4 regions of the Ureibacillus sp. FSL K6-2830 genome follow, and region 3 is predicted to be linked to each of the others. Evidence: riboswitches for the same ligand, from Rfam matches in the RefSeq annotation. Region 3 holds a riboswitch; each other region holds the start of a gene.
The links. A riboswitch is a leader RNA that binds a small molecule or an ion and turns the genes downstream of it on or off. The one in region 3 is predicted to bind S-adenosylmethionine.
Positions count from the first base shown of each region.

Region 1: another riboswitch for S-adenosylmethionine. It lies ahead of NSU17_RS12770 (methionine ABC transporter ATP-binding protein); the one in region 3 lies ahead of metA (homoserine O-acetyltransferase MetA).
Region 2: another riboswitch for S-adenosylmethionine. It lies ahead of NSU17_RS08850 (O-acetylhomoserine aminocarboxypropyltransferase/cysteine synthase family protein); the one in region 3 lies ahead of metA (homoserine O-acetyltransferase MetA).
Region 4: another riboswitch for S-adenosylmethionine. It lies ahead of NSU17_RS09530 (bifunctional homocysteine S-methyltransferase/methylenetetrahydrofolate reductase); the one in region 3 lies ahead of metA (homoserine O-acetyltransferase MetA).

Region 1 covers NZ_JBBOQR010000001.1:2,592,026-2,595,199, reverse strand. Annotated here, with positions in the region: gene NSU17_RS12775 (methionine ABC transporter permease) at 1-475, opposite strand, end outside; gene NSU17_RS12770 (methionine ABC transporter ATP-binding protein) at 468-1,493, opposite strand; SAM riboswitch class I at 1,672-1,784, opposite strand; gene NSU17_RS12765 (thioredoxin family protein) at 1,847-2,149, opposite strand; gene NSU17_RS12760 (toprim domain-containing protein) at 2,162-2,503, opposite strand; gene gcvH (glycine cleavage system protein GcvH) at 2,618-2,998, opposite strand; gene NSU17_RS12750 (arsenate reductase family protein) at 3,078-3,174, opposite strand, start outside.
Region 2 covers NZ_JBBOQR010000001.1:1,800,054-1,803,227, forward strand. Annotated here, with positions in the region: gene NSU17_RS08840 (amidohydrolase) at 1-300, shown strand, start outside; gene NSU17_RS08845 (glycerol-3-phosphate acyltransferase) at 355-999, opposite strand; SAM riboswitch class I at 1,144-1,251, shown strand; gene NSU17_RS08850 (O-acetylhomoserine aminocarboxypropyltransferase/cysteine synthase family protein) at 1,364-2,665, shown strand.
Region 3 covers NZ_JBBOQR010000001.1:3,135,819-3,138,992, forward strand. Annotated here, with positions in the region: gene NSU17_RS15535 (MBL fold metallo-hydrolase) at 1-146, opposite strand, end outside; gene metA (homoserine O-acetyltransferase MetA) at 312-1,256, opposite strand; SAM riboswitch class I at 1,349-1,456, opposite strand; gene NSU17_RS15545 (hypothetical protein) at 1,521-2,285, opposite strand; gene NSU17_RS15550 (DEAD/DEAH box helicase) at 2,288-3,174, opposite strand, start outside.
Region 4 covers NZ_JBBOQR010000001.1:1,943,227-1,946,400, forward strand. Annotated here, with positions in the region: gene hemG (protoporphyrinogen oxidase) at 1-878, shown strand, start outside; SAM riboswitch class I at 948-1,052, shown strand; gene NSU17_RS09530 (bifunctional homocysteine S-methyltransferase/methylenetetrahydrofolate reductase) at 1,155-3,002, shown strand; gene metH (methionine synthase) at 2,995-3,174, shown strand, end outside.

The DNA.
Region 1 (3,174 bases), 540 kb from region 3:
CTGTGACAGTAATTCCAGAAATGAGCGCAGGTTTGGATTCAGGAATTAATACTTTCCATATAATTGTGAAAGTATTCGCACCCATCGATCTTGCGGCTTCAATAACACCTTTATCTACTTCGCGTAAAGCGATTAATACTAAACGCGCATAAAACGGCGCTGAACCGATAATTAACGCTGGTAAAGCCGCATTTACACCACGAATAGTTCCGAGTAAAAATTTTGTAAACGGAATTAATAAAATAATTAATATAATAAACGGAATCGAACGGAAGATATTCACAAGGGACCCCGTCAAGAAATGAACAATTTTGTTAGCCCAAAGTTGGTGTGGACTTGTTAAGAATAACAGTATACCTATGATTATGCCGAGAACGAAGGTAACTGCTGTAGAAATAGCTGTCATGTAGAGTGTGTCATAGGTTGCTTCCCACATTTTTGTCCAATCTACATTCGGAAATAATGCCTCAATCATTCGTAATCACCTCCGTTTTAATATTCATCGATTTCAGTTTTTCCAAAGCCTTCTCGACATTTTCAGAATCACCGTCAAGTTGAACAATTAACGTTCCATAAGAGCCATTCACCGTTTGTGAAATATTGCCGTGAAGGATGTTGATATCCAACTGGAACTCTTTAATTAAATATGAAATAATCGGTCTTTCTGTTGTATTTCCAACAAAAATTAATTTTACTAATTTTCCGGAAGGATAATTTTTCAAAATGTGTTCAATGGATTCTTTTGATTCTCTTGAATCCGAAACTTGCATCACAAAATTTTTCGTTATTTCAGCTTGAGGATTTTGGAACACTTCGAGAACATCACCTTGTTCAACGACACGTCCAGCTTCCATCACCGCAACGCGATGGCAAATTTTTCGAATCACGTGCATTTCATGGGTAATTAAAACAATTGTCAACCCAAGACGCTGATTAATATCTGATAATAATCGTAAAATTGAATCAGTTGTTTCTGGGTCTAGAGCACTTGTGGCTTCATCACAAAGCAATACTTCTGGATTGTTGGCTAATGCTCTTGCTATACCAACCCGTTGTTTTTGTCCACCAGAAAGCTGGGATGGATAAGCATCCGCTCTTCCACTTAAACCTACAAGTTCAATTAATTCGTGAACTCTTTTTTCTCTTTCTTCTTTTGGTACGCCTGCAATTTCTAAAGGAAAAGCAATATTTTCTGCGACTGTTCTTGACCATAAAAGATTGAAATGTTGGAAGATCATGCTGATTTTTTGGCGAGCAAGCCGTAACTCTTTTCCTTTAATTGAAGAAATTTCAAGACCATTCACTATGACAGAACCGCTCGTTGGTTTCTCGAGTCCATTCAATAGGCGAATCAATGTACTTTTTCCAGCACCGCTATATCCGATGATTCCGAAAATTTCACCCTTTTGAATAGACAAATTTACATGATCAACTGCGGTTAATTCCCCATTTTTCGTTTTAAAGATTTTTGTGACATTTTTTACTTCAATCATGTTTGAGTACTCCTTTATAAACCGCAATATGTATTGATATTACAATTGTGCATTTTACACTTTTTATTACCCTTTGACCATAGTGTTATGTATATAATCTTTCATTTCAATAAAAAAACCTTCTACTTTGATAAGTAGAAGGGAAGTTGAACAACCTACTTAGATATCGTAAAACTTCCTCTTATCTTTCAAAGTAATAAATACTTTGCGTGATTTGGCACCTTATCATATCAATGATATGATGGTTGCCGGGTTTCATAGGGCACTTCCCTCCACCACTCTTAATAAGAGTTTTTTGCTATTCGGTTATTTAATTATGGAAACAATGTAACACGTAATCTATCATCTGTCAACTATAAAATCAACTTTTCATATAAGTTTTGTACGGATTTAAATGCATAGACTTTTTCATGCACTTTTCCGTCCTTTGTTATAAGTAGACAAGGAACACTTTCGATTTGTTGTTCGTATGCAAATTCTTCCAAAAAATTAATATTTCCTTTCCCAATCGGAATGTGTGGAAGAAGTTCTTCAATAACTTCCATCATTTTTGATGCAATTTTACATGTTCCGCAAATAGGGGTATATAAATAAAATGCTGTGATATTATTTTCTTTTACTTTTTCTTCCCAATTCTCTATTGTCCATTCTTCCATATCAATCATTTCCTATGCTAAATATTCTTTATGAACTAAAAATCTCGCTTCTTTCAGTAATTGAGCTAACACTTTTCGTGGTGCGTTTGCAACTTCCATATATGTTCTTGGAACATTTAGGTGAGTAGCCTCCGAATAAATTCTTTTCATTAATTTTCTTAGTTTTTCTCCGGATTGATCGGCATCAAAAAAAGTATATAGCTGACATTCTTCATAGGGCTCAATAAGCTCTAGTAACGCCTCTTCACTTATAGTACCATTTGTACAGACAATCTTCACATCTTCCGCTAAAATTGGGGCCAATTTCAACATATCTGAACGACCTTCTACAATGATACATTTTTCGTAATGCATTTTTACTCACCCCACGTATTATATAAGAACTGAAGAAACGATGAATAGTGTTGTTTACATATTATATTTTGATTTTAAAAAAACGCCAGTTCTTTCCCTGGCGTTTTAGACAGATTATTCAGAAATAATTTCTTCGTATTGTTCTGCAGTAAGCAATTCATCAAGTTGAGAAGAATCTGCAGGTTCAACAACAATCAACCAAGCATTTTCGTAAGGAGACTCATTTACTAATTCTGGGCTATCATCAAGCTCAGTATTCACCTCAACAACTTTACCAGAAATAGGCGCATATAATTCAGAAACCGTTTTCACTGATTCCACACTTCCGAAAGGTTCATTCATTTGAATTTCGTCTCCAACTTGAGGAAGTTCAACGAATACGATATCACCAAGTTCAGATTGTGCGAAATCAGTTATTCCAACACGTACTTTACCATCTTCTAATTTTACCCACTCATGTTCCTTCGTATAACGTAATTCCTTTGGTATTGACATACTTTTACCCTCCATCTGATATGTAATCTTTTTTTCAGTTTGACATATTTCAATTTTAAAAACAAGCTATTTTAGATGATCACTTCCATGTCTGTTCAAATTCTTCTTCTTTAAACCCAAGAGTCACTTTTTCTCCATCTGTAACAATTGGTCGTTTAATTAACATGCCATCTGAA
Region 2 (3,174 bases), 1.3 Mb from region 3:
GGAATTGAAACGGGAATGACTAGACTTCATGCGAAAGAAGAAAAAAATCTTAAACCGTTATGGCCAAAAGAAAGTGCTACGTTGAAACAAATGCTTCGTAGTTACACCATCTATCCGGCAAGACAAATAGGAAAAGAAGAAAGGATTGGGAAGATTCGTGTGGGGAAACAAGCAGACTTTATCATATTAGATAAAAATATCTTTAAAATACCTCCTAGTGAGATCAGTGAAGCGAAAGTCGTGTTAACTTATTTTAAGGGGAAAGAAATATATCGTGATGATTCTCAAATCGAAGAATGAAATAAAAAGAACCTCCCGTAGTTGTTAGGTGTATTACCTTTACGGGAGATTTTTTTATGCGGTTTCATCTTTCTCTCTTTTAAAAGCAGCATTGATGGTTGGTTCTGTACCGAGTTTAATGCGTTTAATATTTTCCAAATGTAAAATCGTTGCAACCAATAACAGCAATATTACGATGATGAATGGCCAAATAGTTGGTTCAAATAGCAAAGAGTTTATAGCAAAAACGATATACAAAAAGAATACACCGATAATTAAATAGTTGGATAATAAAGAGACAATGACAAGAGCAATCACAGAAAGAAGACCAAACTTCCAATTGATTGCAAGGAATATTCCGATGAGGGAAGCGGTTCCTTTACCGCCTCTGAAGCGCATATGAATGGGAAAATTATGACCTAGAATTACTGCGGCACCTGTCAAATAGAGCAAAATTGAGATTTGCTCAGTTTCAAATAGTGTATAGTGATCTAAAAAATATCTTGTTAAGATAATCGCAAAAACTCCTTTTCCGATATCAATGAATCCAACAAGTATGCCGTATTTCCAGCCCAGCGTAAGGGTAGCGTTGGAAGCTCCTGCATTGCCGAGTCCAGCTTCTTTTAAATTCACACCGGAAAGTAATTGTGCTGCATTTGACCCATGAATACATCCAATAAAATAGCCGACAATAAGAAATGTAATCACTGCAGTTATCATTCTATTGGACTCCTTTATAGAAAAGTGCATTTTAATATATTATACTCAATAAAATAAAAAATAGTTTCAAATTTTTAAAAAATTAGTTGACAGAGTGGCATACTATGTTTTATAGTTAATCTAACGATGGAAATCAAATTAATACTCTTATCAAGAGAGGCGGAGGGACTAGGCCCTATGATGCCCGGCAACCGGCAAGAAAATTGCAAAGGTGCTAAATCCTACAGATCGTATGGATCTGAAAGATAAGAGGAGGAAATGTACGTGCATACAACACCCTCTTCTTATATAAGAAGAGGGTTTTTGTTTTACTTCAATGCCTCCTCAAGAAATCCATCAATTATTTATTTAGGAGGAGAAAACGATGTCCGAATTCAAGCCAGAAACGTTATTACTTCACGGTGGCCAACAACCTGACCCTACTACAGGTGCTATTGCTGTTCCTATTTATCGCACAACAGCATATGCATTCAAAGACACAGAACATGCGCGCAAATTATTCGCTCTTGAAGAAGTGGGTAATATTTATTCTCGCATTATGAATCCAACTGTAGATGTATTTGAAAAGCGTGTTGCTTTACTAGAAGGTGGTACTGCAGCTGTTGCTTTATCTTCCGGTCAGGCGGCGATTGCATTCTCCATTTTAAACATCGCGAATGCAGGAGATGAAATTGTTTCAGCTGGTTCCTTATATGGTGGAACATACAACTTATTTGCAAACACATTGCCGCGCTGGGGAATTACTACAAAATTTGTAGATGAAAGAGATCCAGAAAACTTCCGCAAAGCGATTACGGACAAGACAAAAGCGATTTATGCTGAAACGGTGGGAAACCCTAGTTTAAATATTTTAGATATTGAAGCGGTGGCAAAGATCGCTCACGATAATGGCATACCATTAATTATTGACAATACGTTCCCATCTCCATATGGATGCACCCCAATTGAATTTGGAGCAGACGTCGTAATACACTCGGCAACAAAATGGATTGGGGGACACGGTACAACAATCGGAGGAATTGTTGTAGATGGGGGTAAATTTGACTGGACACAAGGTCGATTCCCAGGATTCACTGAGCCCGATCTCACATATCACGGAATTCGTTACGGCATCGATACAGCAGGAGCTGCTTTTGCAACAAAATTACGTGTTCAATTATTACGCGACTTAGGTCCAACTTTAGGTCCAGATGCAGCATTTAGCTTCCTGCAAGGATTGGAAACTCTTCACCTTCGCTACGTGAGACACGGTGAAAACGCAGAAAGAATTGTGGAATTCTTGAAAAACCATCCATACGTAGAATATGTGAATTATCCAGGGGATGAAAACTTCCCATCTCACCACCTTGCGAAGAAATATTTAAAAAACGGTTACGGATCAATGGTAACATTCGGAATTAAAGGTGGTCGTGAAGCAGGTCGAGTGGTAATTGACAACGTGAAATTATTCTCTCACGTAGCGAATGTTGGAGATGCAAGATCGCTCATTATTCATCCTGCATCAACAACTCACCAACAATTATCTGCTGAGGAATTAAAAATTGCTGGAGTAGGGGAAGAACTCATTCGCTTATCCATCGGCTTAGAAAATGTAGATGACATTATTGCAGATTTAGATCAAGCTTTAGCAAAAGCTGAGGCAGAATTTAGTGTAAATAAGGCTTAATCATTCGTTCAAGCTCTCTAAGAACCGCTATTGAATCGCTAATAATAGCTGCTCATTTGCGGCTGTTAAAAAATAAAGCATTAAACGCTCCCATAATAGTCGTTTATGAGAAGAAGTTGCTCATTTGCAACATTAAAATCCTCTGTGATTCAAGAGAAAAAATGCTCATTTGCAGAGAAAAATTTAATAGGAAAGTGCTGCTCATTCGCAGCCGATCCAATTATTCAAAGTTTCTTAAAATAATTGTTTGAGTAAGGCTGCTCATTTGCAGTAGATAATTCAAATTTTTCTCAAAGGCGTTTAATCGAAAGGCTACTCATTTGTAGCAAAAATAATTTAATACGATGTGAGTTGTATTCCCATTCGAATACAATTCACATTAATAAATAGGCTGATCTGTCATTTTGGTAGAACCAATCGTTCTCAATTCTAGACACCCCATTTTCGATATATAAAATTAATTCCTAGTAAATTAATTAGGTTACTTGAATTTTTTCGTTTAATCATTT
Region 3 (3,174 bases):
TTATCTGGATCACCAATAAAGCAAACATTGACTACTTGGATTGTAAAATGATATAAATCCTCTGTAATGTTTAGTCCTACCCCACTTAATATAGAAGTGACGGGAATAAATTTATAATCATCACCATAATGTAGCTGTTCGGACATTTCATTACCCCCTTTACATATTATTGAGTATTTCCAATTATGAATTCTTTATTTGTTCAAGAACTTCATTTTGCACTCGTTATTGTCATACATATGTATGAATTGTTTTATTAATAAAAAAACTGTAAAAATTCTTCCGTGGGAGAAGAATTTTTACAGTTTTCATTAAATATGATAATCAATTGGATCATGGCCGTCCACGAAATGCCAGTCATAAGGAGTTTCTTGGTAAACGTAGTAGTTCAACCAGTTGTAGAACAACAGATGGGCATGCGCTCTCCAACTATTTTTTGGCTCTTTTGTTGGATCATTGTTAGGGAAATAGTTTGCTGGTATTTCCACTGGTAAACCTTTCTTAATATCACGCTCATATTCTTCCTTAAGAGTTGTTGCATCATATTCCAAGTGTCCTGTAATCATAATGTGTTTATTATCTTTTGATTGAATGATAAAAGGCCCTACTTCTTCAGAATAGCTCAACAATTGTAAATCAGGATGTTGTTGCACTTCTTCCAAGGAAACTGACGTGTATCGAGAATGAGGTGCCACAAATTCATCATTGAAACCACGAACTAAATCGTTTGTTAAGTCTGTTATCGTGTGTGAATAGATGCCGGAACATTTTTTCGGCAACTCAAATTTCCCTATTCCGAAGTGATAATATAGTGCTGCTTGTGCCGCCCAACATATATAAATTATCGATGTCACATTTTCTTGTGCCCAGTCTAAAATTTCAGTAAATTCTTTCCAATAATTCACTTCTTCAAATTCCATCCGCTCTACTGGCGCTCCTGTGATGACCATGCCGTCAAATCGGCGATGCTTTATTTCGTCAAAGGTTTTATAGAACAATTCCAAATGGCTTTTTGACACATTTTTTGGCTCATATGATGCCGTATTTAAAAATGTTACATTGGTTTGTAAAGGCGTATTGCCAAGCAAACGCAACAATTGCAATTCCGCTTTTTCTTTTTCAGGCATCAAATTAAAAACTAAAATATTTAATGGTCGTATTTCTTGCGATAAAGCACGATCTTCTTCCATCACGAAAATCTTTTCATTTCTTAAAATTTCTCCAGCAGGTAAATTTTTCGGAATATTGATAGGCATTTCTCTAGTCCCCCAATTCTAAATTTTCTTAATATAAAACCCTCTCATTCCAGCAAAGAGAATGAGAGGGTACACAATTTCTTGCACACACTCTCTTATCTCCCAAGGCATAGCCTTGCTGGAATTAGCACCTTTCTAACATCCGTTAGAGGTTGCTGAAGCTTCATTGGGCCAAGTCCCTCCGCTTCTCTTGATAAGAAAGTTTTGAATCCTTATAAAATTAAGATAATCCTAACACATTTAATAGGGATTTGCAATATTAGGTTATTTTATTTTACTCTGCATTTTTGTTAGCCATTCCGAGCTCTCTTTCTCATTCAATTCTTGTTCTAATTGTTGATCCCAACTATTAAATAATGTATTCCATACGCGGATAAATAATTCCTTGTTTTCAACGTTCCAAATAATGAATTCGATACAAGGGACATCATTTACTTGAGTATTTTCCATTGATAGTATGGATTTGATTTGTTGATGATCTTCTTCCAGTTCCGTCGCTTGCATGTTTTGTATTGCTTTCATCATAAAAGGTGCACTGATTGGCCCCTCTTCATTACGTATATAACGATAGATTTGTTCCGGAAAATCATCAAAGTCTAGTACTTCCTCAATATCGCCTTCTACGATTTGATGATGTACAGGGCTATATAGTAGCTCTATTGCTACGGGTTCTAATTCCTCTTCAAATACTCCTAGAGAAAATTGTTTCATTCCTTTTTCGGTAAGTTGATAATAGTTATTTTCCCGTATCAACAACCCATTTTTTTGCATTTTCCGTAATAAATCTTCTATAAATAGTGGCTCTACCAGTAAAATTTCACTGAGCTGTTCAGCCCTTTCGAAAGTTGATTTTTGGCAAGAGAAAAGTAAAATTTTCATTAATATATCCATCGTCCTCTTTCGAACTGGCTGATAAGTGATTTCATACGTATGCATAGGAATACACCAAATATCGGTATGAATGATTAAACCAGCTTTTTCTTTTTCAAGCTTTTTTATTAATTGTTGCTGTATTTGATGGAGTTCCATGTTTATGTTAAGAACGTCTCCTTTGTTATTTTTCGAATACCTTGTTGTTTTTCGACTACTTCATATAGATATTGATACATTTCTTTAGTGTTCTTTGCTTTTGGTCGATTCATGAACATTTCTGAGCTGCCAATAATCATCAGTAATTCTCTTGCTCTCGATAATGCAACGTTTAACCGGCGGTAATCTTTTGCAAAACCGATTTCTCCATGTGGATTGTTTCGAACCATACTTAGTAGTATAACGTCCATTTCCATACCCTGGAATTTATCGACAGAGCCTGTCCGAATATGTAAATGGGACAAATTCAACTCTTCTATTAACAAATTAACTCGATTTACTTGCTCTCGATAGAAACTAATCACACCAACGGATTTTAAAGCATCATTTTCAAGTAAGCCTTGTTCTTTTGATTTTGCAGTTGCTTCGTTTAAATCGATTAATAGCTTCCTTATTGTTTCTAGTTCGGAAGAGTTCAATAAACTAGCGCCTTCCTTCATTCTTTCTTCAAAGTAAAGTGGCTCGTTTGGTAGATCGAACCATAATAAATGTTCATGGCGTTTTACATAATTGCCATTTAATTTATGATCTCTTGCTTCATCAGAATTATCTAAACCACACTGTAAGGACTCGTTGCCGGTCCTATAAAATGGAGTGATGGTTTGCATAATCTTTTCATGCATTCTGTATTGAATTCCAAGCATTATCTTATTTGTGCTAGGTAAATTTTTATATAGACGTTCAAATAATGATTCTTCCAAAAGCTTCTCGAGTTCCCTTTTTTCTTCAAAAGTGTCGCTTTCTTTCATAACTACTTCCAATGTTTCTTCAAATGTATCGTCACCGATTAATGGTGGCAACTGATGGTGGTCACCGACAAGAATAATTT
Region 4 (3,174 bases), 1.2 Mb from region 3:
GGGACATTTATAAATTGTCCATTGCCTCTACGCTTCCATACTTAGTTGATTACAAAAATGAATATGGAAGTATAATGAAAGGTTTGCAAGCAAATCGGGAAAAGTTTGAACGGGAAGCGAATAAAAAATTCCTTTCTTTTAAAAACGGACTATCTCAACTAATTGATCGAATGGAAGAACTGCTTGTGGATGTAGAAATATATAAAGATACTGAAACAGTACTTGTTGAGAAAAAAGAACAACGTTATGAAATTTCCTTCGCTAACGGAGAAAAATTGGAATCGGATGTTGTTGTGTTAGCATTGCCCAACCAAGTCGTGAAGCAAGTTTTAAATAATGATGAATTAAATCCTTATTTCAACAAATTTAAAAATGCATCAGCCATTACGATGTATGTAGGCTTCGATCTACCAGATTCTATTTTGCCTAAGGATGGCACTGGATTTATCGTTTCCTACAACAGCGATTTATTATGTAATGCCTCTACTTGGACAAGCCGTAAATGGAAGCATACTTCAACAGAAGGAAATCTACTTGTTCGACTGTTTTATAAAGAAAGTAATCCTCGCTACCAAGAATTAGTGAAAATGAGTGATGAAGAGTTAACAAAGGTTGCTTTGAACGATATTCAACTCAGTTTGAATATAGAAGCACAACCTACCATTGTGAATATTACAAAATGGATCGATGCCATGCCAACTTATGATTTAGCTCATCATGAAGCTTTGCAAGAAATAATTACAAAATTAGATAACCTCTATCCGAATCTTTACATTGCTGGTTGCTCTTATTTCGGCGTAGGAATTGGTGCATGCATTGATAACGGGAAAGAAACAGCAAACCAAATTATAAACAACTTTTTAAATAATTCCGACTAATTAACTTGACAAAATGAAGTATTGATTTTATGATGTAACTTATTATATTGATATTTTAAAATCGAATATGACTTATCAAGAGAAGTGGAGGGAACTGGCCCGGTGAAGCTTCAGCAACCACTAAAAATGTTTAGTAAGGTGCTAAATCCAGCGGCAATTGCCGAAAGATAAGGTGAATTCTAAAGGAAATGACAAGCCTTCTTTCGCAAGAAGGCTTTTTCTATTAGATGAATTGACAGAAAATTTATGAAGTAAAGAAAAGTGAGGGAATTTCGAATGGGGCTACTAGATGCGTTAAAACATAAAGTGTTAGTTGCAGATGGTGCTATGGGAACGCTGTTATATTCATATGGACTTGAAAATTGTCACGAAGAAATGAATATTGAAAAACCGGAAATCATTAAAAAAATTCATAGTGAATACATACAAGCTGGCGCAGATGTTATTCAAACGAATACATATGGCGCTAATCGAATCAAGCTCACTCGTTATGGTTTGGAGTCAAAAGTAGTGGAAATTAACGAAGGTGCGATAGGTGTTGCCAAACAAGCAGCCAAGAACAGTGAAGTGTTTATTTTAGGTTCGATTGGTGGTATCCGCGGTGTTCGCAAAGTAGATTATACATTAGATGAAATTCTTGCAGCAGTTCGTGAACAAGCAGAAGTGCTAATTGCGGGGCAGTTAGATGGTTTGTTGTTAGAAACTTATTATGATGTTGAAGAGCTATGCGAGACGTTAAAAATGTTACGAGCCATGACGGATATGCCCATCATTGCTCAAGTTTCAATGCAAGAGCCGGGCGTATTAATGAATGGCATGAAATTGAATGAAGCATTAAAGCAGTTAGAAAAATTAGGTGCAGATATTGTAGGGGTGAACTGTCGACTTGGTCCATACCACACAATACAGGCTTTTGAACAGGTAGAAATTCCTGAACGAGCGTATTTATCTGTTTATCCGAACGCTTCTTTATTAGATATTGAAGAGGGGCGTGTCGTTTACGAATCAGAAGTAGATTATTTTGCAAGGGCAACGGTTGAATTATGCAATGAAGGAGTAAGGCTCATTGGAGGATGTTGCGGTACAACACCGAAACATATTGAAGCGATGAAAAAGAAGCTTGCTCATTTTCAGCCGGTTGAAAAGAAAGAGGCAAAACCTCAGAGGGAAATAATCATTCGCGAGCCTGAACCGCATAATTTTGAACCTCTCCACGAAAAAGCAAAAAGAGCACGTTCTGTCATTGTAGAATTGGATACGCCGAAGCATCTTGAAATTGAACAGTTTGTTGAAGGAGCAAAAGCTCTTTACAATGCAGGGGCAGATCTTATCATGATGGCAGACAATTCATTAGCATCTCCAAGGGTTAGTAACTTGGCAATGGGGGCCATTTTAAAACTGCAATATGGCATACGCACAATGCCACATATTACTTGCCGAGATCGAAACTTAATTGGGCTGCAATCCCATTTAATGGGACTCAATGCTCTTGGCCTTCATGATGTGTTGGCTGTAACTGGTGATCCAACAAAGGTAGGGGATTTTCCGGGTGCAACAAGTGTTTATGACGTTTCATCGATGGAATTGATATCATTAATTAAACAGTTAAATGAAGGAATTTCTTTTTCTGGCAAAGCACTAAGAAAAAAAGCGAATTTCTCAGTAGCAGCGGCTTTCAATCCTAACGTGAGAGTGTTAGATCGTGCTGTCAGCCGTCTAGAGAAAAAAATTGAACATGGTGCGGATTATTTCATTACGCAACCAGTTTATTCGAAGGAAAAAATTGTGGAAATTCATGAAGCGACAAAACATTTAGATACACCAATTTATATAGGAATTATGCCGCTTACTAGTTTTAAAAATGCGGAATTTTTGCATCATGAAGTACCGGGAATTAAATTATCTGATGATGTGTTAGAAAGAATGCAACAAGTAAGCGGAAATAAAGAACAAGAAACAAAAGTAGGACTAGAAATTGCAAAAGAATTGTTAGATACAGCAACGAAATACTTCAACGGCATTTATCTAATTACGCCGTTTATGCGATATGAAATCACTTTACAACTATTGCAATATATTCAACAACTTGACGAGCAAAATAAAGGAGTTAAAGCAAATGGTTAATCATCCAATAGAGGAACAATTGCAAAAAAGAATATTGATTATCGATGGTGCAATGGGAACAATGCTCCAGCAGGAAAATTTAACACCGGAAGATTTTGGTGGGGAAGAATTTGATGGATGTAATGAACACCTTGTATTAACTAGACCTGATGTCATTTCTAAAATCCATCGA